DNA from 3 places in the Lactimicrobium sp. genome. Region 2 is predicted to be linked to each of the others. Evidence: predicted binding sites of a transcription regulator. Region 2 holds the regulator's gene; each other region holds the start of a gene.
What was found. Region 2 encodes HrcA, which represses chaperone genes, less so after heat shock. Its sites were predicted from a motif close to TTTTAGCACTNNNNNNNNNNNAGTGCTAAAA; they were not measured.

Region 1 (10,272 bases), on a different contig from region 2:
TGACTGTGTGCTGCCTACCCGCATTGCCCGCCATGGCACCCTGATGACAAGCCAGGGCCGCATCAATATCAGCCGGCCGCAGTACAGAGATGATTTTGCAACGCTGGATCCGCAGTGTGACTGCTATACATGCCGAAATTATTCACGGGCCTATCTGCATCATCTGACCCGGACAAAGGAAGGCTTTGGCACCCGCCTGCTGTCGATCCATAACACGCGCTTCCTGTTAAAGCTGATGGAAGAGGTGCGCCAGGCGATTAAAGAAGACCGCTATGATGATTTCAAACGGGAAACGCTGGCAAACATGAAGTTTGATGAAAGAGGGTTTTAATACATGGATATCAACAATCTGAAAACAAGTGATTTTGATTATGATCTGCCGAAGGAGCTGATTGCGCAGACACCGTTAAAGGACCGCAAGGCAAGCCGGATGATGGTTGTGCATATGAACAGCGGTGAGCTGGAAGACAAGCATTTCTATGACATTGTGTCCTACTTCCATAAGGGTGATGTTCTGGTCCGCAACAATACACGTGTCATCCCAGCCCGTCTATACGGCACCAAGGAAGAAACAGGAGCCCATGTGGAACTGCTGTTATTGAGACAGATGGAAGATGATATCTGGGAGTGCCTGGTTGGCAATGCCCATGTTGTGAAATTAGGCACGGTTGTCTCGTTCCATGATGGCAGGCTGAAGGCAAAGTGTGTTGAGGTAGAAGATAAAGGCCTGCGCAAGTTCAAGATGATCTATGATGGCATCTTTAATGAGATTCTGGATCAGCTTGGTGAGGTACCCCTGCCCCCGTATATTCATGAAAAGCTGAATGACCCGGAGCGCTATCAGACTGTGTATTCCAAAGTGGAAGGAAGTGCTGCAGCACCAACGGCAGGCCTGCATTTTACACCGGAAATCTTTGCAAAGCTGCGTGAGAAAGGCGTCACCATTGTGGATGTCACGCTGCATGTAGGCCTTGGCACCTTCCGTCCGATGGATACAGAGAATGTCAAGGAACATCAGATGCATGCCGAGGTATGCTATATGTCCAAAGAGGCTGCGGATACGCTGAATCAGGCAAAGGCCGAGGGCAGAAGAATCATTGCCATCGGTACAACTTCCGTACGTACACTGGAGTCAGTCTGGAATAAGTATGGCTGCTTCCATGAGTGCACAATGGAGACAAGGCTGTTCATCTATCCGGGCTATCAGTATCATACAATCGATGGCATGTTAACAAACTTCCATCTGCCCAAGAGCACGCTGATCATGATGATCTGTGCCCTGGCCGGCTATGATCTTGTCATGAAGGCATACAAGCATGCCGTAGACGAAAAGTACCGTTTCTTCTCGTTTGGAGACTGCATGTTCTTAACCCATGAATGAACAGGAAAAAGAAGAATACCGTGCTTATCTGGCCAGCCGGAAATCATCCAATCGTACCAACTGGTATCTGAAATCACTGGATGAGCTGAAACAGGTGAAGGCATCCGGCACAAAGCCAAAGCTGCTGATGCATGCATGCTGCGGGCCATGTGCCGGCTGGCCGCTGGAATTTCTGCATGATTATTTTGACATCACGATTCTGTATAACAATTCCAACATCTACCCTGCCAGTGAATATACACGGCGGGAAAAGGAGTTGGAAAGGCTGCTGCCATTGCTTGGCATGGAGGATGTCAGGGTTGTTGTGCCGCCGTATGACAATCAGACATATACCAGGGAAATTCTCTCTTCACGGGCAGATGATCCGGAGGGCTGGAAGCGCTGCTTTGGCTGTTACCGTGCCAGGATGAAAGAAGGTTTCCACTATGCCCATGAACATGGTTTTACCTGGTTTACGACGGTGATGACGATTTCCCGCCAGAAAGACAGCCAGGTATTGAACCAGATCGGCCTCGAACTGGCAAAGGACTATCCGGATATCCACTACTTTGTTTCAGATTTCAAGAAAAAAGGCGGCCAGGTCCGCCGGGATGAGATCGTCTCACAGTACAACCTGTATCATCAGGATTACTGTGGATGTGTATATTCCTACAAAGAAAGACACCAGGATGATAAATAAGCATTCCGGTGTCTTTTTCTATTGATTTTCTGGTGTTTATTCTTTACTCTTCTTCACTGCTTTTCATGGCATCCAGCTTTTCCTGCAGCATGTCCACAAGCTTCTTCTTGGAGCGGATCAGTTCCATGACATCTTCTACATCAGACATCTGGGCATTGTTTTCCTTTGCCTCATAGTATGCCTGGCCAAGCTTTGTATAGGCCTTGGTAATATCACGCTGGTTCTGACCGATCTCAGACTGCAGCTTCATCTTCTTTGCCTGGAAGTCAGCCACATCCTTTACCTTCTTTGCACCGTCGTTGATATACTTTGCGACCATATCTGCGAAATCATTAAACTGCTTGTCAAAATCACTCATTGTTTTCATCCTTTCCGGATCTGTTAATCAGATCCCACACAATCTCTTTGATTTTCTCTGCATCCTTATCACCCTTGGATACCATATAGGCAATCCCGCCGGTGATCAGATCGGCATAATAATCGGCATTGCAGATGGCTGTCTTCTTGATGCGGTTTCCTTCTTCCAGCAGCTTCTTCAATGCCGCTGAACTGGCCTGTTTTGCCTCATGAACACTGCGGCTGCTCAAAGCAGAAAGATCCACATCATCCCGCTTGCCCTTCAGCTTTGCGTCCATATCCGCAAAGGACTGAATGCAGTTGTCAATGAACTGATCCACCTGCTGCTTCCAGTCAGTACTGCTCATATCCTTCATCATGGACTGGTTGAATGCCTCATTGTATTTCTGACTGATGGCATCAATCACATCATCCTTTGATTTGAAGTAGTAGTAGAACAGTCCCTTGGCCACATCTAGCTCTTTTACGATGTTATTGACCGTTGTGTCCATGATGCCGTTCTCCTTGAACAGCTTTTCCGCCGCATCCACGAATTCCTGTTTTCTTTCTTCTGTATTCTTACTATCTTTCATGGATACCTCCTGCCAGTTATATAGCACATGACTGACTCCCAGTCAATATTCTTTCCTTTTCTGCTGGTCTGATTTTGTTACAATAGAGCCATGCAAATTCTATGTCCGATCTGCCATATGCCGCTTATGCATCAGGATCATCAGGCCGTCTGTCATAATGGCCATAGCTTTGACTATGCCTCCAGCGGCTATCTGAACCTGTTTCTTTCGCAGAAGAAAGCTCATGGTGACAATAAGGAAATGATTCAGGCAAGAAGTGCCTTTTTAAACAGCGGTGCCTATGGCTTTCTGCGGGATGCGCTTGTCAAAGAAGTGCAGCAGTATCATCCGCATACATTTCTCGATCTTGCCTGTGGGGAAGGCTACTATACACAGAAAATACCGGTGAAAGAAAAGTATGGCATTGATCTATCCAAGGATGCCTTGAAACATGCTGCAAAGCAGGATGCATCAACCCAATATCTTCTTTCTTCGATCTTTGATCTGCCCTTTGCGGATCAGTGTGCCGATATGATACTGACCTGTTTTGCCCCTTTTGCCAGAGAAGAAGTGGAACGTCTGCTTGTGCCGGGCGGGCATTTTGTCTTTGTCACACCGGGACCGGACCATCTGATTGAGATGAAACAGGTTCTGTATGATCATCCCTACCGCAATATCATCAAGCCGCTGGATACTTCACTTGCATTGATCGATCAGAAGATGATTTCAGATACGTTCTGCGTTTCTGCGGATCTGATGCAGGCATTGTTTGCCATGACACCCTATGCCTACCGGACCGGTGCCAGAGGCAAAGAAAAACTGGTGCAGGCGGGATCGTTCCCTCTTACTGCCCAGTTTGTCATACGTATCTATCAGAAACAGCCGGAAGAACAACTGTGAAAGCTCACAGGCTGATTTCTTCTGGCTTTTCTTTTTCTCTGCCGGAAACAACAGCATTGCGCTGCTGCAGTGCATCATGGTTCTGCATCTTTTTCAGACTGGCTCTGACTTCTTCCTTCAACAGTTTCAGAACATAGTCAGTTGACAGAGACAGATGGGATGCCATCAGATTCACCGGTTTGCGCTGAACATAGGCACGCCACAGCAGTCCCCGGCAGCCAGGATCCGGTATATTTTCCAATACGGTAATAATATACTGAATCCGATCCAGCACCTGCTGGATTTCTTCCTCAACCAGATCTTTCTGGTGCATGATTTCCAGCCGCGGATCAGAGGATGGCTGATGATTGTCCGCCCCCATCACCTTACTCAGATCAACGGAATGTACGCCTTCGGCATTGTGGATCAGATGGCTGCGGCGCAGCTGCAGCCGCTGCAGTCTGCCAAGGTCATCAAAATAGCCGCGGCATGCCTTTTTGAAATAGGCAAATGTATACTGATCCGTGCACTCATTGTCCATCGTCATATACCTTCTTCATCCATTTGTTCATTGCATACTGCAGCTGCCTTCTGGAAATACTGAGACGGCTGGCAAGATCTTCCTGGGTATCCATTTCTACAAAGTGATGCCAGAGAATCTGTTTTGCGGATGATCCGCACAGATTCTCGGCAGCGGTAAAGACATGGTCTACCCTTGCCACATCTTCCAGCAGATACTGATACAGTTCCAGCTCTCCCCTGCCGGTTTCATCGGCTACGCCGATCTTGATCAGCTCTGGTGAAAACGACATATCCTTGAATTCCGGATGTTCTTTTTCAATCCGCTGTATTTCTGCTTTTTCCAGCAGATACAGCCGTCCTGAAATACGAATGGATGTCAGCCAACTTCGGTAATCACTGTCCTGCGCTTGTGTCATGTGTTCCCCACCCCTGTTTATTCTTATTTATGAACGTACAAAGCCAGAGCGGACTGCCTCCTCGGCAACTGCTTTGGCAACTGCCGGTACAACCCTCTCATCAAATGGCGATGCAATAATGTGATCTGTGCTGAGATCCTTCTCATCAATCAGTGAAGCAATGGCCATGGAAGCGGCGATCTTCATATCTTCAGTGATTCTGGTCGCATGGGCATCCAGGGCACCGCGGAACAGACCCGGGAAGGCAAGCAGATTGTTTACCTGATTGGGATTGTCACTCCTGCCTGTTCCCACAATCCATGCCCCGGCCTCTTTGGCTTCCTGGTAGGTAATTTCCGGTTCCGGATTTGCCATCGGGAAGACGATGTTCTTTTCATGCATGGAAGCTACCATCTCTTTGGTAACCAGACGCGGTGCAGATACACCGATGAAGATATCGGCATCTTTCAGACCTTCCGCAAGGCTCTGGTAATCTCTGCCATCCAGGTTGACATACTGCAGCAGTTCCTGGCGCAGATCATCGTATTCATCTTTGTGGCTCGGCCGCAGGCAGCCATTGATATCAAAGGCATAGATGTGATGGAAGCCATAGTGGTACAGCATGCGGATGATGCTGGATCCCGCGGCACCGGTGCCGCTGATGACAACCTTCATATTCTCCGGCTTTTCATGGCGCAGCTTCAGAGCATTGATCAACGCTGCCAGAACCACAATGGCAGTGCCATGCTGGTCATCATGGAAGACCGGAATATGCATCTGCTGGATCAATGTGCGCTCAATGGTAACACAGCGCGGTGCAGAGATATCTTCCAGGCAGATTGCCCCAAAGCTTGGCTCCAGGGCTTTGACAATCTTGATAATTTCCTGCGGATCCTTGGTATCCAGGCAGATCGGCCAGCCGTCAATACCGGCAAAGCGCTTCATTAACAATGCCTTGCCTTCCATGACCGGCAGGGCTGCCTCAGCCCCGATATCACCAAGGCCAAGCACCGCCGTACCATCTGAAACAACCGCTACCGTGTTGCCGCGGTCTGTATACTTATAGCTGTTTTCAGGATTCTTCTGGATTTCCAGGCATGGCTGGGCAACACCTGGTGTATAGGCAATGGAAAGATCATGGGCATTCTGACAGGGAACCTTTGGCTCCACTTTCAGTTTGCCATGATACTTTGCATGCAGCTGCAGGGATTCTTCGTATAAATCACTCATAACTGACTTCCTTTCTGATCATAAATATCATTGCCTCTGGCATCGATGCCGACAAAACACGGCATATCCTTTACTGTCAGTTTGCGGATGGCTTCCGAGAGCAGATCGTCAAACGCAATCGTTTCACAGGACGTGATGCAGTGTGACATCAGGGCACCGGCACCGCCGACGGCAATGAAATAGACCGCCTGATTGCGGACAATGGCTTCTTTGACTTCTTTACTGCGGCGTCCTTTGCCGATCATCGCCTTCAGTCCCAGGTCCAGCAGTTCCGGAGTATAGGCATCCATACGGGATGAGGTGGTTGGTCCGGCTGAGCCGATCAGATGAATGCCATCTGATGGTGTCGGCCCGACATAGTAGATCACACTGCCCTTTAGATCAAAAGGCAGCGGCTTACCTTCTTTGATCAGCTGTGCCATGCGCTTATGCGCCGCATCTCTGGCTGTATAGATAACCCCGGACAGCAGGACGCCATCCCCGGCATGCAGGCTTTCAATATCTTCCTCTTTCAGCGGCAGTTGGATTTTTTTCATCACAGTACGATCCTTTCATGGCGGCAGACATGGCAGCAGATATTCACTGCACATGGCAGGCCGGCAATATGAGTTGGATAATACTCGGTCTGTACTTTCAGCACAGTGGTATGGCCATGCAGGCCCATGGGGCCGATATCAAGCTTGTTGGCCTCGTTCAGCAGGCTGTCTTCGAGCTTGGCATAGCGGGGATCCGGATTGCTTTGAGAAAGCGGCCGCAGCAGTGCCTTCTTGGCAAGATAAGCACTGTAGTCAAAGGTACCGCCGATGCCAACGCCGACAACCATGGGCGGACAGGCATTGGGACCGGCCTTGGCAATCGTATCCAGCACAAACTTTCTGACACCATCCAGTCCTTCAGCAGGTTTGAGCATCTTTAAAGCGGACATATTCTCAGAGCCAAATCCCTTTGCCATCAGATCAATGGTAAAAGTATCTCCTTCAACAATATTCGTATAGATGATGGCCGGTGTATTATCACCGGAATTATGACGGTCAAACAGTGGATCACTGACTGCCGAAGCACGCAGGTAATTCCTGGTGTAGCCTTCTGCCACACCGCGCTGGATGTTTGCAGCAAGCGGTCCGTTGATATGAACATCCTGGCCCAAGGTGACATATGCCGTCACAAGGCCTGTATCCTGACAGATGGGAAGATGTTCTTTGGCAGCAATATCCGCATTTTCCAGCAGGATATCCATCACCTGGCCGGAAATGCCGGTTTCCTTCTTTCTGGCCTGCTGCAGGGCAGCCTTTACATCAGGCTGATAATGGACATTCATGCGGCCGCAGGCATCACGGATCAGCGGCACAAGCTGACCGGCTTCAATTTCTCTCATACGACTATTTTAGTACAAACAGGCCGTGTTTTCTATCATCACTGTCTGCCGGTTCATTCCTTCCCTTTCAGATCACTTGCTTTTTTCGCATTTCTGGCCCACTTTTCCATATTTTTCTGGATCTTCATCTGCCGTTTGCGGTTTTCCACCCACTCCATATCCTGACGGATATCCTCTTCTTCACTCAGATATTTCATGCCGTGCAGGCAGAGTGTTTTCACAGATGTCTGTACATACTCCGGCCGCCGGCGGTATGCCATGATCATCTTGACTTCTTCTTCGCTGAGATGCCATCCGGCATTCTCTTCATGGGAGTGATAGCCAAGCAGTTCATCCGGGGTGGTGTGAAATACATCACAGTATTTGATGATGACTGAGGCACCCGGTTCATAATGCCCGTTTTCATAGGCAGAAATGCTGCGGTGGTCAAGGCCGATCTTCTCACCAAGCTCGCGCTGTGTCATTCCTGCCTGGATCCGCAGCTTTCTCATATTGAGATTCACCCTGTGCAGGCTTTCTTCCTGTTTTCTGCTGTTATCCTGTCCATGATCTTTGCTAGACATTTCTATACCTCCGCAATTGATTGTCTGTTCACTATGTTGCCATTATAAATGGAACTACACCTTTTGCATACTGTCAGATACCGTTTGCAATCACCATACAGGAGTGCTAATATACATTAGCAGTTTAAAAGCAAGAGTGCTAAATGGAGGTGTGTAACGATGGCAAAAAGACAGTTTAAAGCCGAATCCAAGAGACTGTTGGAATTGATGATCAATTCCATTTACACGAATAAGGAAATCTTCCTGCGTGAATTGATTTCCAATGCCAGTGATGCGCTGGACAAGCGCCACTATTTATCATTGACGGATCATGATCATCCTGATGATGCAAAGGATCTCAAGATTGTGATTGAGCGCCATCCGGATACCCGTCAGCTTGTCATTGAGGACAATGGCGTTGGTATGACAGATGAGGAACTGGAGAAGAATCTTGGCACCATTGCCAGATCCGGTTCTGCAGAGTTCCGTCAGGCCATGGAAAAAGCAGATGAGGATACTAACATCATCGGCCAGTTCGGTGTTGGTTTCTATTCTGCCTTCATGGTTGCCAAGCATGTGCTTGTCGAAACAAAGAGTGTGCACAGTGACCAGGCGTATTCCTGGAGTTCCTCTGGTGAAGATGGCTATGTCATCTCCAAGATTGAAAAGGATGGTGTGGGTACCAGAATCACCCTGGATCTGAAAGATGATACCGATGATGAGAAATATTCAGACTATCTGCAGGAATACAAGATCCGTGATCTTGTGAAGAAGTACAGTGACTATGTCCGCTATCCGATCGAGATGGAGTGTGAAAAGAGCATTCCGGATCCAACCGATAAGGATAAGACGATCACAACCACAGAAGTACAGACACTGAATTCCATGGTGCCGCTGTGGAAGAAGAACAAGAATGAGATCAAGCCGGAAGAATACAATGAATTCTACAAGGCAAAGTTCGGTGACTGGGAAGATCCGCAGAAAGTCATTCACTATCATGTCGAAGGCAATGTGTCCTACACTGCCCTGCTGTTCATTCCTTCCAAGACACCGTACAACTTCTATTACTCGGATTATGAACCAGGCCTGCAGCTGTATTCCAAGGGTGTGTTCATCCTGGATAAGTGCAAGGATCTGGTGCCGGAGTATTACCGCTTTGTCAGAGGACTGGTGGACAGTGATGATCTGAATCTGAACATTTCAAGAGAGATGCTGCAGCAGGACCGTCAGGTCAAGGCCATTGCCAAGTCCATTGAAACCAAGGTGCACAATGCCCTGGAAGAAATGCTCAAAAATGACAGAGCAGGCTATGAGAAGTTCTTTGACAACTTCGGTTTGAATCTGAAGTATGGTGTTTATCGTGACTATGGCGTAAACAAAGAGAAGCTGCAGGATCTGATTCTGTTCAAGTCCAGCAAGGAAGACAAGTATGTCACTCTGAAGGAATATACAGACAGAATGCCAAAGGAGCAGAAGGCGATCTATTATGCCTGCGGCAGTTCCATCGAAGAGATCAAGCGTTCACCGATCTTTGCCAAGGTCATTGACAAGGGTTATGAAGTTCTCTACTTCCTGGATGAGCGTGATGAGTTCTTCTCCGGCATCATGCAGTCCTATGCTGACAAGCCTTTCCAGAATATTTCCAAGGGTGATCTGGATCTGGATACAGAAGAAGAAAAGAAAGCCAAGGAAGAAACTGCTGAAAAGAACAAGGATATGCTTACTGCCATTAAGGATGACCTGGATGGCAAGGTCAAGGAAGTCCGTATTTCTTCCCGTCTGAAGGATGATCCGGTGATCATTGTTTCTGATGAAGGTGTTTCCCTGGAGATGGAGAAGTATATGTCCCAGGATCCGATGAACCAGCATATCAAGGCTGAAAAGATTCTGGAGATCAATCCTGACCATCCGATCTTCAAAGTTCTGCAGGATGCCTACAAGAATGATAAGGCACAGCTGAAAGACTATGCCGGTGTCCTGTATGATCAGGCAATGTTAATCCAGGGTCTGCCGGTTGATGATCCGGTTGCTTATACCCGCAAGGTAACTGAGCTGATGCTGAAAGCTGCCGGAAGCAACGCAGGCAAAGAAGATCCTGTTGAACCTGCCAGGACAGAAGAAAACAGCGAAACAGCAGAAACTGAAAAGGCAGAAACTGAAGAAAAGACGGAAAAAGAGGAAACTGCTAACAATCAGTAACACCATTGAAAAGACGCATCATGACAATGCGTCTTTTTCATATGCAAGAAATTAGTTTATACTAATCCTATATCCTCTTAAACTGTCAAGCTCTTGCACCCGATAAGGAGATCACTTCAAATCCCCTGCTGCCATATTGTTACAATTATCTATTTTCCCGAA
Region 2 (10,272 bases):
GCCGAGTGTTTCAATACCAAGTGACAGCGGTGTCACATCCAGCAGCAGTACATCCTTTGTATCACCGGAAATGACAGAACCCTGAATAGCAGCACCAATAGCGACACACTCATCCGGGTTAACGGACTTGTTCGGCTCTTTGCCAAGTTCTCTCTTGACAGCAGCCTGGACAGCCGGAATTCTGGTTGAACCACCAACCAGCAGAACCTCATCGAGATCGCCGGATGTCAGCTTGGCATCAGAGAGTGCCTGGCGAACAGGTCCCATGGTTCTTTCAACCAAGTCTCTGGTCATATCATCAAACTGTGCGCGTGTCAGCGTAGCTTCCAGATGCAGCGGGCCTTCCGGACCGGCACTGATAAACGGCAGGGAAATCTGTGTCTGGACCATGCCGGACAGATCCTTCTTTGCCTTCTCAGCAGCTTCCTTCAGTCTCTGCAGAGCCATCTTGTCGGCCTTGAGGTCGATGTTGTGCTCTTTCTTGAAGTTGTCAGCCAGCCAGTCGATGATCTTGTTATCGAAGTCATCGCCGCCCAGATGTGTATCACCTGCAGTTGCCAGAACTTCGTATGTGCCATCGGCGATATCCAGGATGGAGACATCGAAGGTGCCGCCGCCAAGGTCATACACAAGGACTTTCTTCTCTTTGGATGTATCTTTGCCAAGACCAAAGGCAAGGGCAGATGCGGTCGGCTCATTGATGATACGCTTGACATCCAGGCCTGCAATCTTACCGGCATCCTTGGTTGCCTGACGCTGAGCATCATTGAAGTATGCCGGAACCGTGATGACAGCTTCGGTTACTTTCTCGCCCAGGTAGCTCTCCGCATATTCCTTCAGATAGCTCAGGATCATAGCAGAGATTTCCTGCGGTGTGTACTTCTTGCCTTCCAGCTCAACCGTCTCATTTGTGCCCATCTTTCTCTTGATGGAATAAACTGTGTTCTTGTTGGTGATCATCTGTCTCTTGGCAGCATCGCCAACGATGATTTCACCATTCTTGAATGCAACCACGGACGGTGTTGTTCTGTTGCCCTCCGGGTTTGTGATAACTTTCGGCTCTTTGCCTTCCATGACAGCTACGCAGCTGTTTGTTGTACCCAAATCAATACCAATGATCTTGCTCATATTTTCTCCTCCTAGTGATCAGTTACTCACTGACCTTCACCATCGCTGCTCTCAGCAGCCGATCCTTCAGTTTATATCCCTTCTGTAATACTTCCACGACCGTGCCAGGCGCAACGCCATCGACATGTTCGCTCATGATCGCCTGATGCCAGTTGGCATCAAACGGCTGATTCAGACATTCAATCTCACTGACTCCCTCAGCCGCAAGTGCTGCGGCAAGTTTGTCATGGATCATCTGCACACCTTTGCGGTATGCCTCATCTTTTGTTTCCTGTGCAAGAGCACGCTCACAATCGTCCAGCACCGGCAGTACCTGCAGGGCAAAGTCCTGAATCTTGTACTTGCTGAGCTGTTCAAACTCCTTGTTCAGCCGCTTGCGGGTATTTTCCGTATCTGCATATGCTTTTGCATACGCATTCTTGAGCTGGGCAACCTGTGTCTCAAGCTCTGCATTCTTTTTCTTCAGCTCTTCAATCTCCTTGTTCTTATGATCAAAGATTGATTTGCTTTCTGTTTTTTTCTCTTCTTTCTTTCCGGTTTCCGGCTTATTCTCAGCCTTCTTGTTTTCCGGCTTCTTTACTTCTTCCTGAGAAGAATGCTTTTCATTCTTTGTCTCTGTACTCATTTTTGATGACTGCTGCCTCCTTCATCTGAATTGTCATACATCTTTTCAATCAGCTTGGCCGCATACTGGATCATGGCCACAACCTTGTCATAATTCATCCGGCTTGGTCCCACGACAACCAGTCTGCCATGCTCACCGTCATGTACCTTGAACGGGCTGGAGACCACGGCAACATCATCGATCCAGGTCAGATGCGCGCCCTGCTGGGTCGTAACGGCAACGGCGTTCTTCTCATGGGGAAGCTGCCGCCAGGCATCCGAGGATGTATCCTCAAGAAGTCCCATCAGTTTCTTCAGTTTATCGATATCTTCAAACTCCGGCTGATACAGAATCCGGTCTTTTCCACTGAAGTACACGTTATCACTGGCGAACTTCACAAATGCCTTGACGAATGCCGCGAACAGAATATCGTGCTTCTGGACATTGGAATTCAGCTCCGGTTTGACTTCCTTCATTCTGGCTGGAAGCTGATCAATCGGCACCCCGTGCAGTTCCCTGTTCAGGATGTCGGTACAGCTTTCCATATCAGAGAAAGGAATATCATCATCGAAGTGGAAATTCTTTGTCTCGGTATGGCCTGTGTTGGTAATGAATACTCCGACGCAGTTGCGCGGATCAACCTGGAACAGCTTGATATGCTCAAGTTTCTGTTCTGAGGAATCCGGGCCAATGGCACCGGCGGTCATATTGGTCATCTCGGACAGAATCCGGCATGACTGATGTACTGCTTCTTCGATGTTCATGTTGGAGACATCGAAGGCACTGCTGATGGCAACTTCCATCTTCTTGTCCATCTGGGCTTCATTGAGCAGATTCTCACAGTAGAACTTGTAGCCAAGCGTACTGGGAATTCTCCCGGAAGATGTATGGGTTTTTTCCAGATAGCCCATTTCTTCCAGTGCCTGCATATCATTGCGAATCGTCGCCGATGAATACGAGAGATGATACTTCTGCTGCAGCGCCTTTGAGCCAACCGGCTCAGCTGTCTTGATATATTCGTCTACAATCGCTTTGAATATTTCAATTCTTCTTGGCGTCAGCACCTTGCATCCCTCCTTTAGCACTCTTTCCTGTTGCCTGCTAGTATGGTACATCCACCTGTTAGCACTGTCAAGGATAAAGTGCTAATTCCGTGCTGAATTTTCATTTTCTTTCATCCACAGAAAAAGACAGGCATCAATGGATCTGCTCAGGATCCCACTGATACCTGTCTGCTGCTTGTGATTCCTGTCTTATCAATTCGTCATGACATCTGCAGTCAGCTGGCACTGTAACGATAGTATGCGATCTTCATGATGCCATAGACTTTTTCTTTCTGAAACTGAAGCGTTCCACAGCTGGCAGGATATGCATCTTCCTTTTTGGCTTCAATGACAACTCTGGCGCCATCATTGAGCATCCCATGATCAACAAGGTACTGCATGACTTCGGCGTTGTGCTGTTTTTCATAGGGAGGATCCAGATAGACAAGATCAAACATCGTCCCTTCTCTGCTTAAGACAGCCAGTGCCTTGCGGTCACTTATGGCAAGCACTCTGCTTTGGCCCTGCACCTGCAGTGCGGCAATGTTTCTGCGGATGATATTGACAGCATCATGGCTCTGGTCTACAAAGATGGCCTGATCCATGCCTCTGGAAAGAGCTTCCAGACCAATGGCACCGCTGCCGGCATACAGATCCAGCATCTTACCGCCGTCAAACATACCGCCCAGGGATGAAAAGACTGCTTCCTTTACTTTATCCAGCGTCGGCCGGGTGGCCTGTCCTTTTAAAGTTTCCAGGCGGCGGCTGGCATAGGTTCCGGCAACGATTCTCATTGCAGATCACCTCTGCGGTAGGCTGCGATGACTGCCTGGGAAAGACCGATGGAAAGCATGAAGCTCATGGCAGAGGAACCACCTGCCGATACGAGCGGCAGCGGAATGCCGGTTAAAGGAATCAGACCGGAGACACCGCCGGCATTGAGGAAGATATGCAGCATGAAATACATTGCTGTACCAACTAAGACAATGCGTCCTGCTTCGGATTTCATCTGCTTGGCATACCAGAGCAGGCGGTAAATGATGACAGCATAAATTGCCATCAGAATAACAAAGCCGACAAAGCCAAGCTCCTCAACGATGATGCCGAGGATATAGTCGTTATTGGCTTCCGGAAAGTTCATGTATTTGCGTACAGATCTGCCCAGTCCCCTGCCAAACAGACCGCCCCCGGACATAGCAACCAGAGACTGGATGAGCTGATAGCCGCTGCCATAGACATCCGCAAACGGATTAATGGCAGACAGGAAACGGTTTTTCTGGTAGGTCTTGAATGGCAGCACTTCAATCAGGTGTTCTCCCTGGGGAGAAAGCACAAAGACAGCCAGTACCAGCACGCCATAGAACAGAATCCTAAGCCATTTCTGGGCTGTTTTCAGTTTTGGATTGCGGGGAATCAGGAAACAGATGCAGAAAATCATGAACTGCACGGACATGGTTCCGAAATCTTTCTGGATGACGAAGATGATGAAACTCATGATGAAGCAAATGATCACCGGCCTTTTGACCAGTTCCCAGAATTTTTCATTCCGGGTACGTCTGTCGCCAAGGTGTCCTGCTACCACCAGGAATGTTGCAATCTTGGCAAATTCAGAGGGCTGGATGGTCACGCCGATCCCGGGAATCCGGATCCAGGCATAGGAGCCGTTGGCACCTGTGAAGGCACGGGTGGACAGCAGAAGAATATACAGTGTGATGATGCACACGGAGAAGCCATTGCCATGCAATTGTGACAGACGGAAATTCCTTGAGGCAAATGCCATCAGGAAATATCCCATGATGACAAAGATGAGCTGCTTGGCAATTGTGATCATCAGTGTCTTTGGCGCCCCTACGGTTTCACCCATGGTGGCACTGCCGATCATGACGACACCGAAAAAGGCCAGCAGCATCAAGGTGATATGGATCACGGGATCAAACCCTTTTGCCATGCGGAATGGGTTGCTCAGCCGTTTTGTCTTTTGTGTATCCTGTGCGCGTACTGTCATGGATACGATTTTAGCATATTTTGTCCCTTTCGAAAAAAAGCCGCATGGTTAAGCGGTTTCAGCACTGCTTTCAGCTTTACAAGAAGGCTTTGGTTCACTATCATAACAACCGAGGTAAACAAGATGCTTATTAATAATGATACGATCATCAAGGATGACAATCCTTTGATCCGCCAGAAGAGTGAGCCTGTAGAGCTGCCTCTTTCTGAAGAGAACAAAGGAATTCTGCGCGACATGCTCAAGTATGTCGAAGATTCAACAAACGAAGAGCTGGCTGAGAAGGAAAATCTGCGCCCTGCCGTTGGCATTTCAGCGATTCAGATCGGTATTCCCCGTCAGTTAACGGCGGTGGTTGTGCCGGATGTGGACAAAGACGGCAATGAGATCCAGTGGAAGTTCATGCTGGCGAATCCAAAGATTGTTTCCAGCAGTGTCCAGCAGGCTTTCCTGCGCTCTGGTGAGGGCTGTCTTTCGGTTGAGAAGGAACATGACGGCTTTGTCTACCGCAGTGCCCGCTGCACCATTGAGGCTTATGACCTGTATAGTGAGAAGAATATCCGCATCCGGGTCAGAGGATATCTTGCCATTGTTCTTCAGCATGAAATCGACCACTTCAGCGGCATTCTCTTCTATGACAAGATTGACAAGAAGAATCCGTTCCATCGGATTGAAGATGCCATTGCCATCTGACAATTCAACAGTTTTATCAATATCAATCGTGCTATAATGCAGACAGAGAGTTGTTTGTCTGCCATCATACAGAAACAGAGGAAATCATACATGAAAGAAACGAAAACGGCGAAAAGACCTTCGCATCCGGTTCGTTACTCCCAGATCTCTGAAGAGACAGCCAAGTCTATCAATCATCAGACCGATACGCTTGTCTATGCTCTGGGCGGTCTTGGTGAAATCGGCAAGAACATGTACTGCTTCGAACACAATGATGAGATCATCATTGTCGACTGCGGCATTCTGTTCCCCGAGGACGACCTGCTGGGAGTAGACTATGTCATTCCGGATTATTCTTACCTGGTAAAAAATCGTGAAAAGATCAAGGCCCTGATCATTACCCATGGCCATGAAGACCATATCGGCGGCATCCCCTTCTTCCTGCAGTCCGTACATCTGCGGGAAATCTATGCTGCCCCGTTTGCCAAGGCATTGATCGAAAAGAAGCTGGAAGAACATCATCAGCTGCGCAGCGTGACCATCCGTGATATCAATCCGGATACACGTATCGACACCAAGTACTTCCATATCGGCTTCTTCAATGTTGTCCATTCCATTCCGGACAGCTATGGTGTATTGATCAATACACCGAACGGCCGTATCGTGGAAACCGGTGACTTCAAGTTTGACCTGACCCCGATCGGTGTCAATTCTGATTATCAGAAGATGGCCTACATCGGCCAGATCGGTGTCACCCTGCTGATGAGTGATTCCACCAACTCCGGTGTTCCGGGCTTCTCCATTTCAGAAAAGAAAGTTGCTCAGGCAATCAATGAGCAGATGCGCAAAACGCCGGGCAGACTGCTGGTATCTACCTTCGCTTCCAATGTTCTGCGTCTGAACCAGATTCTGGAAGCAGCCGTAAGCTGCGGCCGTAAGGTAGCCGTCTTTGGACGCTCCATGGAGAATGTATGTGAGATCGGCAAGAAGCTTGGCACCATCAAAATTCCGGATTCTGCTTTTATTACCGGCAATGAGCTCAATACCCTGCCGGCTAATAAGATCTGCATTGTGTGCACAGGTTCCCAGGGTGAGCCGATGGCTGCCTTAAGCCGCATTGCCAATGGCACCCACCGCTTCATCAAGATTATTCCGGGTGATACGGTATTGTTCTCCAGCAATCCGATTCCAGGCAATGGCACAAGCGTTTCTGCAGTTGTCAACCAGCTGACCAGAGTCGGTGCCAATGTAGTCGTCAATTCCCCGCTGACTTCGTTCCATACAACCGGCCATGCCCCGCAGGAAGAGCAGAAGCTGATGCTCAATCTGATCAAGCCAAAGTACTTCATGCCGATGCATGGTGAGTACAAGATGCTTGTGCAGCATTCCCGTACAGCCCAGGAGACAGGTGTTCCCAAGGATCACTGCCTGATCTGTGCCAATGGTGACATTGTGGTATTGCGCAATGAGGAATGCTTCATTGCCAATGAGCGTGTGCAGACAGATGCCATCTATGTGGATGGCAATGATGCCTCCGGTCTTTCCACATCTGTCATCAAGGACAGAAGGATTCTGGCTGAGAATGGTCTTGTTGCTGTCATTGTTGCCATTGACAGCCGCTATAACAAGATTCTCTGCAGACCTTCGATTGTGTCCAGAGGCTTTGTCTACATCAAGGATTCCCAGCCCCTGCTCAAGGAAGCAGAAGTCATTGTCTACAATGCTTTGACCAAGAAGATGCAGCAGCGCACCACCTTCCAGGAACTGAAGAACTGCATTCGTTCTTCTTTGGAACCGTATCTTTTCCAGAAGACACACCGCAATCCGATTGTGATTCCGGTCATTTTGAATCAAAAGGCTGCTATTGCTGAGATCAAGGAAAAGACAGCCGGCAGAAGGAATGTGAAACGCACAGGAGGCAGGACGGCCAGAAGTGCACAGCATTCTGAAAAGAAGGAAAACGAAAAGACAGCTGAGACAAGAAAGTGAGAAATCACCTTCAGACGCTCAGCCGTCTTTTTCTTTGTGTCTGTCTCTATTGCATTACTGTTTTGGTTTCAGGATCAATACCCCTTCCGGTACATGATCCTCATCAAACGTGACCGTGCTTTCTTCTCTGTCTTCAGCTTCCGGGAAGATGGCTTTGACAGCATCAAAGTCTGCGGTTACAGGATACCCCATACTGCCACGGCGGAAATGCATGAGGATGGTCAGCTTTGGATGAATCTGATTCATCACCTGTCTTGCCTGTGCTGCATCAATGGTGAAATAGCCGCCGCAGGGAATCATCAGAACATCACTGCCCTGCAGGAATGCCTTCTCTTTTTCCGTCAATAAACGTCCCAGATCACCGACATGTGCAATCGTACATTCTCCGGCATGCATGCGGATGGCTTCACACATCCCCCTCTTTGCACCATCGGCATCATCATGGGGTACCATGATACCTTCATAGGTGATCTTTCTGGTACATTGCACAATCTGAACCAGATCAGATGCATTATGGTCACTGTGCTGATGGGAGCAGTGCACCTGCCCTGCTGTTACCGCAGGCAGTTTTAATCCCGGTACGGATTCATCTGCATAGGGATCAAGTACAATCGAATCCTGCTGGTATGACACCTTGAAGCAGGAATGGCCAAGATACTGAATGGAAATCTCGCTCATCACAATTGCCTCCTTTTCTTTAGTTTAGCAAATTCAGGAAAGAAGAAAAGAGAGCCGACGCTCTCTTGTGATCTGCTATTCATGCCGCAGTGCTTCAATCGGATCCAGATTGGCTGCCTTATAGCTTGGCAGCATGCCGAACAGAATACCGATTGCCATGGAGAATAACACGGCAAAGATGGATGCCGGAATACTGATGGCAACGGGGATTGACATGAACTTACCGATGATAAAGGCTAGCAGAATACCGGTGATGACACCAAGGATGCCGCCGATGGAAGTCAATACGACGGCCTCGGTGAGAAACTGTACCATGATTGCTTTTTTACGTGCCCCAAGTGCCTTCTTCAGGCCGATTTCACTTGTTCTTTCCGTGACGGAAACAAGCATGATGTTCATGACGCCAATGCCGCCAACCAGTAATGAGATGGCTGCGATCCAGATCAGCATGCGGTTGGTTGTTGCAGAGAACTGCTGGATCTGTTTGGCCTGTTCCAGAAGGTCCTTGGCAGCATACTGAATTGTCGTGTCCGAGGAAGTCATCGACGCATTGAGAATATCTGCGGCTTCCTTGCCTGCCTTGGTCATCTGTTTGACATTGTCAACCCGCAGCATCACACTTTCCGGCTCATCATACTCGTATAATACCGGCCACTGACTGGTGGGTACATATACCTTTGCCCCGGTGCTGTTTTGGGAATAGGAGTAATAATCTGAAACAGAGTTGATGACAGGTTCATAGTTCTGTCTGGCAGTGACGATGCCAACGACGGTAAACGGAATACTTTGAATTTCAATTGTCTGACCGATGGCATCCTTGCCTTTGAACAGTGTCTTATATGCGGCACTGTCAATCAGGGCAACACGCGCATTGTTCTTGTTGTCATCGGCAGATATGCCGCGCCCCTGGGTAACGGTCAGATCCGCAGTGCCAAGATAAGATTCATCGATACCGATGACATACCCGCTGGAAAGCCCGGATTCATTATGATAAATGCCGGTATAGTCCTGGCGGGAATGAAACAAGGATACCTGCTGGACATGGTCAATTGTAGCAAGCTGTTCCCTGGTATCATCCGAAATCGGATGGAAGCCGGAGGGAATTCCCTGGGAGAAATCATATTCCCAGTCTGACTGCTGTACCTGAACGGTGATGGAATTGGTGCCGGATCCGATCAGATTTTTCTGAATCTGGTCGTTGGTGCCTTTGATGGTTGAAACAATAGCGATGATCGCCGCAATACCAATGATAATGCCAAGCATTGTCAGGAACGAGCGCATCTTGTGGGACATGATTCCCCGCAGTGAAAGACGGATATTTTCAATCATTGCCACACCTCCGATTCCTCACTATGACGGGTTAGATTTCCAACTTTTGCCTTGGAGCCATATGGGAAGGCAATCCAGTCATCTTCACTGATACCATCGATGATTTCTACCATGTCATACATGATATTGCCAACGGAAACACTCTGTCTGACCAGTTTTCCGTCTTGTTCTTTCAATACATAATAGGCACCCTGATCATCCCGTACATACATGGATGCCAGCCACATATTTGTGCTGGAACCACTTGGTGTCAGGGCTACGGAAACACCGCTGCCGGCATTGTTTGACATGTCTTCTGCTACCTGAATATAGAAGTTATAGTAGGACACATTGGGATTGCCAATGCCAGAATAGGAACTGCCATCAGTAGGATCGCTGTCAATAGAAGTGATGGTGCCATCATAGACAGATCCGGTATTCCAGTCAGTAACGGTAACGGCATCGCCAGGTTTTACCTGATCGAGCTGCAGCTCAGAAAGTGCTGACTGAATATAGGTGCCGCTGCTGCTGGAAACTGTCAGAAAGGCAGTGCCATCCTGGGGCGGATTGGCAGGATCAGAAACTCTGGTAACAATGCCATCCCGTTTGGCATACACAACACCATCTTTCAGGCTTTCCTGAGCCGTCTTGAGATCGAGCTGGGCACGCCGCACATTCAGATTTGCTTCTTTCACAGCCCTGGCCTGATCACGGATTGCTTTAGCAAGCTCGGCTGCTGTATAGCCATCCTGTACCTCTGTATTGTCAATATCAGCTGACACTGTATCTTCTTCCTGTACGGATGTATCTGACTGTGCAGGCACAATCTGATGAGTTAATACATACCA
Region 3 (10,272 bases), on a different contig from region 2:
GCCAACAATGCCGATATCGGCAACACCATGTTCGACATAGGTAATACAGTCATTTGCTTTGACCAGGAAGTAGCGGATGTCTTTGCAGGTATCCGGGAAGACAAGAGCCCGTCCCTTGTTCTGCAGTTTTTCAACACCATAGCCTGCTTTTGCCAGCATTGCGGTTGTCTGCTGTTCCAGTCTGCCTTTTGTCAGTGCGATTGAAAGACTCACAATACCACCTCCATCTGTTCCACATCGGCTGCTTCCAGCATGACCGGGCCGTCTTTGCGCAGCTGTTTTGCCTTCTGCAGCGCAGCTTCAATCTGCCCTTTGGGATAGCGTAACCGCCGTATTTTCTGCTCTGTATCCGGAAACAGATCCAGCAGGTAGTCAAGCTTGATGCCAAAGCCGCACGCTGGTAAGTCCCGTCCGAACTTTTTGAGCAGGTCATCATAACGGCCGCCGGATAGGATGGCAGTAGCAGCACCTGGTGTGAAAGCTTCAAAGATGATGCCGGTGTAGTAATCCAGATGCGGCACTTTGCCAAGATCATAGGCAATGTGGCCTGCCCCATCCAGCCGTTTCATCATTTCACCAAGATCTTCCATGCGTTCTACTTCTGCTTCCAGGCGGCTGTCAAAGCACAGCGTCTTTGCTTTTTCCAGGCATTCTTCTTTTCCGGAAAGCAGCGGCAGCTGCCGGAAGAAAGCAGCCTGTGCATCACTTAATGACAAAGAACCGGTATAGGCATGCAGATCGGGCATGGCCTTGCGGTCCACAAGGTCGGCCATAGTATCCGTATCTTCTTTGGATAAGCCGCACAGTCTGGCTGCCAGACGGAAGAAGTCAGAATTTCCGATTTCCAGGATGTAGTTTGAAAGGCCAAGGGCTGCCAGTACTTCATCTGCCAGATTGAGAACTTCAGGATCACTCTGGCTGTCTTCGCCGATCAGTTCAATGCCACAGTCACGCACTTCATTGCGCTTGCCGGCAAAGGACTGACGTACCTTGTAGACGTTCTCACCATAATAGAAACGAAATGGCGGTTTTTCATCCCGGTACTTGCTGGCAGCGACTCTGGCAATCGGAACGGTCATATCCGTCCGCAGTGTCAGGATCTGGCCATCCTGATCAAAGAACTTGTACATCTGGGATTCTTTCAGACTGGCATAGGCACGTGCATATGTCTGATAGAATTCAATATCCGGTGTAACAATCTGCTGATAGCCGGCATTGGCAAAGACGGCTTCCACCTTCTGCTGCAATTGACTTCTTTTCTCTGCCTGTGCGCCGGTCAGATCCCGCAGACCGGACGGTGTCTCAATCATCTTCATCTTCTTCTCCCCTTAATACAAAAAGGACATCCCGCAAGGGACGTCCGCAACGTTGTTCCACCCAATTTCACTGCCATCTCACGATGGACAGCCTCATGAAGTACTACCATACTCCTGTGCTGTAACGTGCACACACGGACCTTCTTACTGACTTCAGAAGAACAGCTCCAAGATGTGTTTTCACACCGTCCGTTGTATTTCCTTTCACCCAAGTGGAAACTCTCTTGAACTTCAGGCGGTACTACTTTTTCTCTTCCCTGCTTTTGTGCTTTCATTGTAGTTTCAGCAAAAATGTATGTCAACGCATTTTTATTGAAACTTTTTACATGCGATCAGAATTCCGGCAATGCCTGCAATGACACCCGTCATTTTCAAGCCTGCATTCTGCTTTTTCTCTTGCACAACCTGTTCCATGTCAGGCACGGATTCCTGCTGTTTTTCCTTTGCAGTACGCAGTGCTTTTGTTTCAATTGTGATCGCTTCTTCCTGATCCGGTTCATCGATTGACATGGTATACAGAACTGGCTTTGTATAAGGCGCAAAGCCCTGGGCAGCCAGAAGTTCGACAATCTGATAACTTTCTCCTGGTGAGACAACACCCTGCCCGATCACTTCTGCCTCAGGTGTGCTCTCCCATTCCAGCAGTTTGTTTCCGGAAAGATCCAAAAGGGCCATTCTGGCTCCTGATACCGGCTTTCCCTGCGCATCACATTGGATCACGCGAAGGCTGGCCTGCTTTAAGTCAAAAGATGCCTTTGCATTCTGTCTTGCTTTTGCATCTACGCTGTGCACCCGCCTGCGGCGGTAATGGTATTTTCCGGGCTGTTCCATCATGATGAAATAGGTGCCCTGGGGCATCTGAAAGCGGGCAATGCCATTTTCATCCGTACGTACTCTGGCATACTGGCCATGAATATCCTTTGCCATTCGGGAAAGATCGTTCTGCTGACACAGGGCAATGGCAATTCCGCTGCCGGCATCTTCAACACTTACCTCAACCGATGCATATGGCTGCAGATGCAGCAGGGCCTCAACCGAAGTATCGGGCTGTCTGGATGGCATGCGGAAACGAATGGAACGTCCGCCGGTATAGCCTTGTGGCAGTCCTTTCAGCTGCAGTGAATATACCTTGTTTCTTTCCAGCTGAATATCTTCCGGGCTGCCGGCATAGACGGTATTTCCTTCTTCATCTTTCAGGATGACTTCTGCCTCCTCTACATAGCGGCTGTCGCTCATATCCTGTACACGCAAAGATGCCATGACAGGCTGTGGGGCAATGGTGATGGTACGGGCACTTGTTTTCGCTGAATCAATGAGGATAGGATGAACCTGTTCATCCGGATACTGATCCAATGGACAGTCCATCTGTTTCAAGTAATACGTTCCATCTTTCAGCTTGATCCCTTCCCAGCCTGTCAGCGGCTGACGGTTTACATCATAAGCTGCGATGGTACATTCCGCATTTGAAAACAGCTGATACTGGGTGCCGGCAGGCAGTTGAAATCCGGTTAAAACATACGGAATCACATCGAGCATGACATCAAAGCTTTCCATCTTTTCCACCCGGACTTCCGTGCTGCCGGCAGAGATATAGCCTGCCGGCAGATTCACCGGTGTCAGCCGCAGAAGATCCTGTTCTTTCAGGCCTTTGATCAAGGCACGCGGTTCTGCGGAAACAATGGTTTCAGTGTGCTGGCTGAGATTTTCCACCCGGATATCACACTTGTTCAGCAGCTGGCGGGTGGTCTGGCTGCGCACCGACACAGCAAAGGAAAATGGCTTTCCCGTTAGGGCAATGCGCAGATCTTTTTCCTTGTACAGCGGTACATTGATCTTTACCGGTTGGATAGAATAGCTGTCAGATCCAGGCGAAGAATACAGTGTATACATACTGTTTCTGTTGACCGGGATCGCATGAACCTGATCATCACTGTCCCATTCTGCCACTTTTTCCTTTTGTTCATTTTCCAGCCAGAGATGGTATTGTCCGCCATGGACGGAAACAGACAGCTCTGGTTTTTCCAATGGCACCTCCAGCCGGATGGTATCCTCTGCAGATGGATCCACATCAATGGAATGCAATGTATCATCCTGATAATAGGCAGGATCTTCCATTGAGATACGGTAATACCATGTGCCTTTGGCAAGACCATCGCCGGCATCCACAGGCTGTTCTCCCTTTTCATCCGCAAAGAATGATACAGAAAGTCCCGGCATCTTCAAAAAATCAATCACTGCTGTATCTTCATACCTGTGTACAATTTCCAATTTTTCAGGTTTGCTGGAATCCACATGAATCTCTGTATCCGGAAAGTTTGTCACATTGTCCTTCTTCTCTTTCTGACGCAGAAGATATGTCTGATCCGGTTTGAGCAGACTGCCGATTTCCAGCATTCCATCTCTGGCAAGCAGCTGTGTTTCGCTTTTCTTCTCTGTATCTTCCAGAATGAAAACCGGATCTGTAAAATCCTGCTGTTCTGTATGATCTTCCACCTGCAGAAAGACCTGGATGGGCTGCAGAACGATGTCCTGTTTTTCTTTGATCTCTGCAGTCTGGGCAAGATCATAGTATCCGGCTACAGGTTCCTGAAGGCGGATGTAAGATCCCTCTGGAACAGAAAACATACCGTTATCATCCGTAACAATGATTTTTTCCTGTTCTTCAGTGGGATCGCTTTGTTCGCTGATTACAAGCCGGACATTGGCAGCCGGTTTTTCGCCAGCCAATAGACGTGTCTGTATCAGCATCGGCTGTTTGTCAAAATGCCAGACTGCCAGCCCCAGCAGTGCGCCAAGCAGAAGCGGTTTATGCATAGGCAGCCTCCAGAGACAGATGGGTCTGTGAAATCAGATCATGGAACAGCAGATCTTCAATCTGCGTGTTCAGGTCCATGGGATCCATGCCTTTCTCACTTGCGACATGGCGCAGATCTTCATGACCAATGACTGTCCGCCAGAGCAGAATCCTGCTTTCAATGCCATTTTCCTTTTCAATCCTGTCCAGCATGCCTTCAATAGACGCAATCTTCTCATCAATTGTGTTCAATGCCTCAATCTCAATGCCGCAGGGACTGCCCTTGGCACGTGCCATGCGGATTTTGTCACGCAGAATCTGCAGCTGTACCATATAGCTGCTGTACTGTCCGCATTCGTGTTTCAGGTGCATTAATGTTGTGCTGTTGGAATTCATCTTCTTTTCCTCCTTGTGTGCTTCCCTTTCTCTATGCCCGCAAAAAGCATGGATTCCCTGAAAAAAGTTGTGTCTGCAGATAAAATGAATGGCAGATGGAGGAATGCGTATGGATACAATACAAGCCTTGCGCTGGTATGAAGGCGATGTCAGTGGAAATGATCCGCTGTGGTCAGATCCCAAGGCCTATGTGACGTTCAATGCCGTTTTCTTTGATGGCATTGAAAATGAAACAATCAAGGCAAAGGAGAATAAGCGTCTCAATCCTGCCCTGCTGATCCGCTGGAAAGAGGTTTATGGTGCAGATGGCATATGCGCTGCTTTATTCTCGCTGATGCAGAACTGTCCGTTAAAAAAGCAGTACCATGTGCGCAGAGTGGAACGTCTGTATGACTTTGCCAGGATCCAGCAGTGCGGCCATACCATTGCCTTTACTTCCACTTCTGATGCACCGCACTTTCTGAAAGCCTATGGTGATAAGGATGGCATTGTACTCCTGCAGGCAGATCTAGCCACAGGTACACCGGCGATAGACCTTTCTGCTGTGCTGCCCCAGTATGCCAAATCTGAAGAAGCCGAAATTCTGCTGCCGCCATGGCTTGGTGTGCAGATGATTGAAAAGCCCATGCAGCAGGACGAGATTGCCATTCTGGACCGCAATGGCAATCCACCCGCTGGTCTGTATCAGATGATCGTCAAAGATATGGTGCTGCCAGAAGAAGATGGCAGTGAGGTGCAGGAAGACCTGATTACACCATCCATGCATGTGTATGAATCATTGAACATGAAGAAAGAGCCTGATCCTGCTGAGATCAGAGCGTATATACAGTTGAAAAAGCAGCTGCGAAACCAGTGTGTGCGGGCTTGGAAACAATGCCGGCAGCACACACATTGAGATCAGAATGAAGGAGAATACAAAAATGGAAAAGATTGCAAGTTTTACAATCAATCATCTGAAACTCGAGCCCGGTGTCTATGTATCACGGAAAGACAGGGTTGGCAAAGAAGTACTGACAACGTTTGATCTGCGTCTGACTGTCCCGAACAAGGAGCCGGTCATGAATACGGCGGAAGTGCATACGATTGAGCACCTTGGTGCGACCTTTCTGCGCAATGATGAGACTTGGAAGGACAGAACGGTCTACTTTGGACCGATGGGATGCCGGACAGGCTTCTATGTGATCTTTGCCGGTGATCTATCCCCAGAGGATATCCTGGATGTTATTACCCGCATGTTTCAGTATATCGTTTCCTTTGAAGGAGAAATTCCTGGTGCCAGACCGGCAGAATGCGGCAACTATCTGGATCAGAATCTTGCCAGTGCAAAGTGGTGGGCAAAGCGGTATCTGGAAAAGACACTGCAGAACATTGATGAAGCCCATATGGTATATCCGCAGTAAAGAACACAGGATATGAAAAAGGCCTCCAATCGAAAGCACAGATTTCTCTGTCCTTTCCCGGAGGTCTTTTTCTTTGTCAGGCAATGATGCCTGTGTACTTCAGAACATCTTCCACGGTATCAACCGGTACAATCTTCAAGGCGTCTCTGGCTTCCTGCGGCACATCTTTGAGATCATCCACATTGTCCTTCGGAATCAGAACGGTCTTGACACCGGCTCTGGCAGCGGCCATGAGCTTTTCCGGCAGGCCGCCGATTTCCATGACTTTGCCGCGCAGTGATACCTCACCTGTCATACCGATGGAAGGATCGACCGGATGGCCAGTGACAAGAGATGCCAGGGCTGTGGTCAGTGTGATGCCGGCAGAAGGTCCATCCTTTTTGACAGCGCCTTCCGGTACATGGATATGGATATCATTTTTGGCAAAGACATCGGCCTTGTCCGGGAATCTGTGTCTGACCAGAGACATGGCAATGGAAACAGACTCCTTCATGACATCGCCAAGTTGTCCGGTGACGGTCACTTTGCCAGTGCCCTTCATCATCAGAGATTCAATGAACAGGATTTCACCGCCGGCTGCCGTCCAGGCAAGACCTGTCACAATACCAGGCTGATCATTCTTCAGAACGCGGTCATGATGGATCGGTCTTGCATCGAGATAGTCTTTGAGATTGTCCTTATCAATGACAAGCGTATCCTTGCGGCCATTGGCAATTTCCACAGCGCAGCTGCGGCATAATGTATCCAGCACCTTCTTCAGGCCGCGCACACCGCCCTCCATCGTATAGGAGTCGATCATTGTCCGAATCGCATCATCTGTTACTTCAAGATCCTTGTCCTTGATGCCCATGGCAGACATTGCCTTTGGCAGCAGATGCTTTCTGGCAATCTGGAACTTGTCAGATGCCGTATAGCCATTGAACTGAATGACTTCCATACGGTTGAGCAGCGGTTCCGGAATGTTGTCAATACTGTTGGCTGTGCAGATAAAGAAGACATGGCTCAGATCATATGGCACATTCATGTAATGATCTGTAAAGGTAGAGTTCTGCTCAGGATCCAGCACTTCCAGCAGTGCACTGGCAGGGTCACCATTGTAGGAAACACCGAGTTTATCTACCTCATCCAGCACCATGACCGGATTGCTGGCACCGCTCTTCTGGATTCCGTCCATAATACGGCCCGGCATAGCGCCGATGTAGGTTCTTCTGTGGCCGCGGATATCGGCTTCATCACGCACACCGCCAAGGGATACACGCACATATTTGCGGTGCAGTGCTCTGGCAATGGAAGCTGCGATGGATGTCTTGCCGGTGCCAGGAGCACCGACAAACAGCAGGATCGAGCCGGACTGGGAATGTTTCAGATTCATGACGGCAATCTGCTGGATGATTCTCTTCTTTACCTTTTCCAGACCAAAGTGATCTTCATCCAGAACTTTCTGTGCCTCAGTCAGAGAAATCTTTCTGGCCGAAGGTGTCTTCCAGTTCAGAGAAGTGACAAAATCCAGATATTCATAGATGTTGCCATATTCCGGGGAATTATTGCCCTCCTGCTTGAGTCTGTTGAGCATCTTGTCAGCTTCCTCACGGGCGGTTGGATTCATGCCGGACTCTTCAATCTTCTTCTGGAAGCGGGCAGCATCGGAAACATTCTCCGGGTGCATCTTGTCGAGTTCATTCTGCAGATATTCCATCTGTTTCTTGATGGCCTGCTCTTTGTAAGCCTGCTCATATTCCTGAGCGGTGGCAGTCTGGGCATCCGCATTGACGCGGGCTACTTCCAGATAGCTGTACAGGATTTCTTCATAGCGGCGGTTGCGTGCCTTGCGGCTGTCTTCAGCCAGCAGGGCATATTTTTCTTCCGGTTTCAGCGGCAGCCACATGCCCAGTGCAGCGACAATCTCGCCTTCATTGGTCCACTGGTCCACAAAGCCATCCACAAACTTGCCCCACTGGAAGTGTGACATATAGTCTTTGACAAGCTTCTTCAGATTAACCAGATGCTCGGCTTCTTCCTGAGGATCCAGGTCTTCAATATCCGCACGGCGGGAAATGTTTGCCATCAGGGTATGGTCAGCACGGACCGTAACATTTTCGATATTGACACGCTGGTCTGTATGGACAACGATGAAGCCGGACATATTCTCTTCCTGGACGTAGCCGGTGACACCGATCGGATAGAAGCTGTCTTCGGTATACTGGGTGCGCGGAATGTTTTCACGGGCGATGACGAAGATGATCTTTTCGCCTGCCGACAGGCGGCTGCCGGCTGCAGCCTGGAAGCTGTCGGATGGAAAGAACAGATTGGCATCTGGCAGAACCAGCTGGTTGTATACAGGAACGATTAACATAAGCCTCCTTTTGCACTCTTCACCATTGAGTGCTAACACGCTTGTAAAATAAATGGGGATAATCCCCTAACATTGACATCTGTCAACGTACTATTAGGATGACACTATGTTGGACACTTGTCAAGTTTTATGATACATTTCTGGTATGTATAACGGAAACAATAAAACGGCATGCCGTTCCCAGCAGTCCATTGCGGATGCTTTGTTTGATCTGCTTGAGGAAGAAAGTTATGAAAAGATCTCCATTACGGAGATCTGTAACAAGGCAAATGTATCCCGGCAGACATTCTATTCCCTGTTTTCTTCCAAGGAGAATGTGATCGCATATCAGCTTTGCCGGGATGAGCAGTATGTACCTTCCCGCTGTCAGGATCACTTTTTTAAAAACGTATGTCTGGACTACAGCCGCTATATCATGCAGGAACAGAATCTGCTTGCCATATTGTACGAGAACCATCTGCTGGAACTTGTGCAGAATATGCAGATGCAGCACTTTGTGGAATGTCCGGATTTCCTGCCGGATCATGACAGCCTTTACCGGCAGTATGCGGCCTCTTTCATTGCCAGCGGCCTGCTAGGCATTGTCCGCATCTATCTGGAAAACAAGAGCAGCCTGAGTGAAGAAGAGCTTGCGGATGTGATCAGCGATATGCTGCAGGGCTGCTATCTTCCTTCTGATCGATAATTACAGTACCCGCACCCGGATTACGCCATCCAGATCATTCAGTTCCTGGATGGCTTTTTCAGGCACATCTGCATTGACATCAAAGACCGAATACGCATAGCTGCCTCTGGACTTGTTGGTCATGTTTTCGATGTTGATGCCATCCCGCGCAAACAGCGGCATCATATTTGCCAGCATGCCGGGCAGATTGCGGTGGATGATGCAGATACGGGATGCACCGCTGCGTTCCAGCTGCACATCTGGCAAATTGACGGAGTTGCGGATATTACCATTGGTCAGATAGTCATCCATTTCTCTGGCGGCCATACGGGCACAGTTGGATTCGGATTCAAATGTGGTGCCGCCAAGATGCGGTGTCAGTACGGTATTCTTTGTCTCAATCAGCCGTTTTGTCGGGAAATCAGCCACATATCTTGCCACCTTGCCTTCATTCAGGGCCTTGATGATGGCATCCTCATTGACAACCTCGCCGCGGGCATAGTTGATGATCCGCACACCGTTTTTCATCATGGCAATGGCTTTGTCATCAATCATGTTCCGGGTTTCATCCGTTAAAGGTGTATGAATCGTAATGTAGTCACTGTAGCGGAAAATATCCCGCAGATCAGAGACACGGAAGACATGGCGGGAGATGGCCCAGGCCGCATCGGCACTGAGATACGGGTCATAGGCATATACCTTCATATTGCAGGCAAGGGCAATATTGGCAACTCTGGATCCAACGTTACCAGCCCCGATCACGCCGAGTGTCTTGCCGGCAAATTCAGGTCCGGCATACTGTTTCTTGACCTTTTCCATGCGCTGCTCTACTGGTCCCTGGGAACCGTCATATGTTTTGACCCACTCCATCGCCGGCAGGATTTCACGGGATGCCATGGCCAGCGCAAACAGGAAGAGCTCCTTGACGCCGTTGGCATTGCCGCCAGGTGTGTTGAAGACAACAATGCCCTTTTCAGCGCATTCATCCAGTGGGATGGTATTGACACCGATACCCGCCCTGCCGATGCACAGCAGGTTCTTTTCAAAAGGATAGTTGTGCAGATCAGAAGCACGCACAAACAGAGCATCCGGATGTTCAACAGTCTCCGACAGTTCATAGCGGTCTGCGGTCAGAATGGTTTTTGCGCTGGGCGAAATGTTATTCAGAAGTTTTACTTTGTACATGTCTTATCCTTTCCTGTTTTCACTGGCAAACTGTTCAATCCACCGGCACAGTGCCTTGACGCCATCCAGATCCATGGCGTTATAGATGGAAGCACGCATGCCGCCAAGCAGGCGGTGCCCCTTCACATTGACCAGATCATGATCTGCTGCTCCCTGAATAAAGC

Region 1: a site for HrcA is predicted at 8,047-8,077, ahead of htpG (molecular chaperone HtpG). Genes of this name have one in related genera too.
Region 3: a site for HrcA is predicted at 8,267-8,297, ahead of lon (endopeptidase La). Genes of this name have one in related genera too.

What each region holds. Positions count from the first base shown of each region.
Region 1 is NZ_JAZHUW010000001.1:15,960-26,231, reverse strand. It holds gene tgt (tRNA guanosine(34) transglycosylase Tgt) at 1-331, shown strand, start outside; gene queA (tRNA preQ1(34) S-adenosylmethionine ribosyltransferase-isomerase QueA) at 350-1,381, shown strand; gene SOI44_RS00135 (epoxyqueuosine reductase QueH) at 1,374-2,060, shown strand; gene SOI44_RS00130 (hypothetical protein) at 2,104-2,418, opposite strand; gene SOI44_RS00125 (TetR/AcrR family transcriptional regulator) at 2,411-2,989, opposite strand; gene SOI44_RS00120 (putative RNA methyltransferase) at 3,080-3,868, shown strand; gene SOI44_RS00115 (hypothetical protein) at 3,873-4,388, opposite strand; gene SOI44_RS00110 (hypothetical protein) at 4,378-4,785, opposite strand; gene SOI44_RS00105 (NAD(P)-dependent malic enzyme) at 4,813-5,994, opposite strand; gene SOI44_RS00100 (Fe-S-containing hydro-lyase) at 5,991-6,530, opposite strand; gene SOI44_RS00095 (fumarate hydratase) at 6,530-7,369, opposite strand; gene SOI44_RS00090 (helix-turn-helix domain-containing protein) at 7,423-7,932, opposite strand; gene htpG (molecular chaperone HtpG) at 8,092-10,110, shown strand; gene SOI44_RS00080 (hypothetical protein) at 10,260-10,272, opposite strand, start outside.
Region 2 is NZ_JAZHUW010000011.1:31,545-41,816, forward strand. It holds gene dnaK (molecular chaperone DnaK) at 1-1,128, opposite strand, end outside; gene grpE (nucleotide exchange factor GrpE) at 1,151-1,753, opposite strand; gene hrcA (heat-inducible transcriptional repressor HrcA) at 1,750-2,796, opposite strand; gene rsmD (16S rRNA (guanine(966)-N(2))-methyltransferase RsmD) at 3,012-3,569, opposite strand; gene SOI44_RS04340 (FtsW/RodA/SpoVE family cell cycle protein) at 3,566-4,780, opposite strand; gene def (peptide deformylase) at 4,904-5,470, shown strand; gene rnjA (ribonuclease J1) at 5,561-7,438, shown strand; gene SOI44_RS04355 (MBL fold metallo-hydrolase) at 7,493-8,116, opposite strand; gene SOI44_RS04360 (ABC transporter permease) at 8,192-9,445, opposite strand; gene SOI44_RS04365 (HlyD family efflux transporter periplasmic adaptor subunit) at 9,442-10,272, opposite strand, start outside.
Region 3 is NZ_JAZHUW010000004.1:45,630-55,901, reverse strand. It holds gene hisG (ATP phosphoribosyltransferase) at 1-213, opposite strand, end outside; gene hisZ (ATP phosphoribosyltransferase regulatory subunit) at 210-1,316, opposite strand; T-box leader at 1,350-1,583, opposite strand; gene SOI44_RS01940 (MSCRAMM family protein) at 1,626-4,130, opposite strand; gene SOI44_RS01935 (hypothetical protein) at 4,123-4,506, opposite strand; gene SOI44_RS01930 (hypothetical protein) at 4,616-5,401, shown strand; gene SOI44_RS01925 (S-ribosylhomocysteine lyase) at 5,427-5,906, shown strand; gene lon (endopeptidase La) at 5,983-8,259, opposite strand; gene SOI44_RS01915 (TetR/AcrR family transcriptional regulator) at 8,405-8,944, shown strand; gene SOI44_RS01910 (phosphoglycerate dehydrogenase) at 8,945-10,108, opposite strand; gene serC (3-phosphoserine/phosphohydroxythreonine transaminase) at 10,112-10,272, opposite strand, start outside.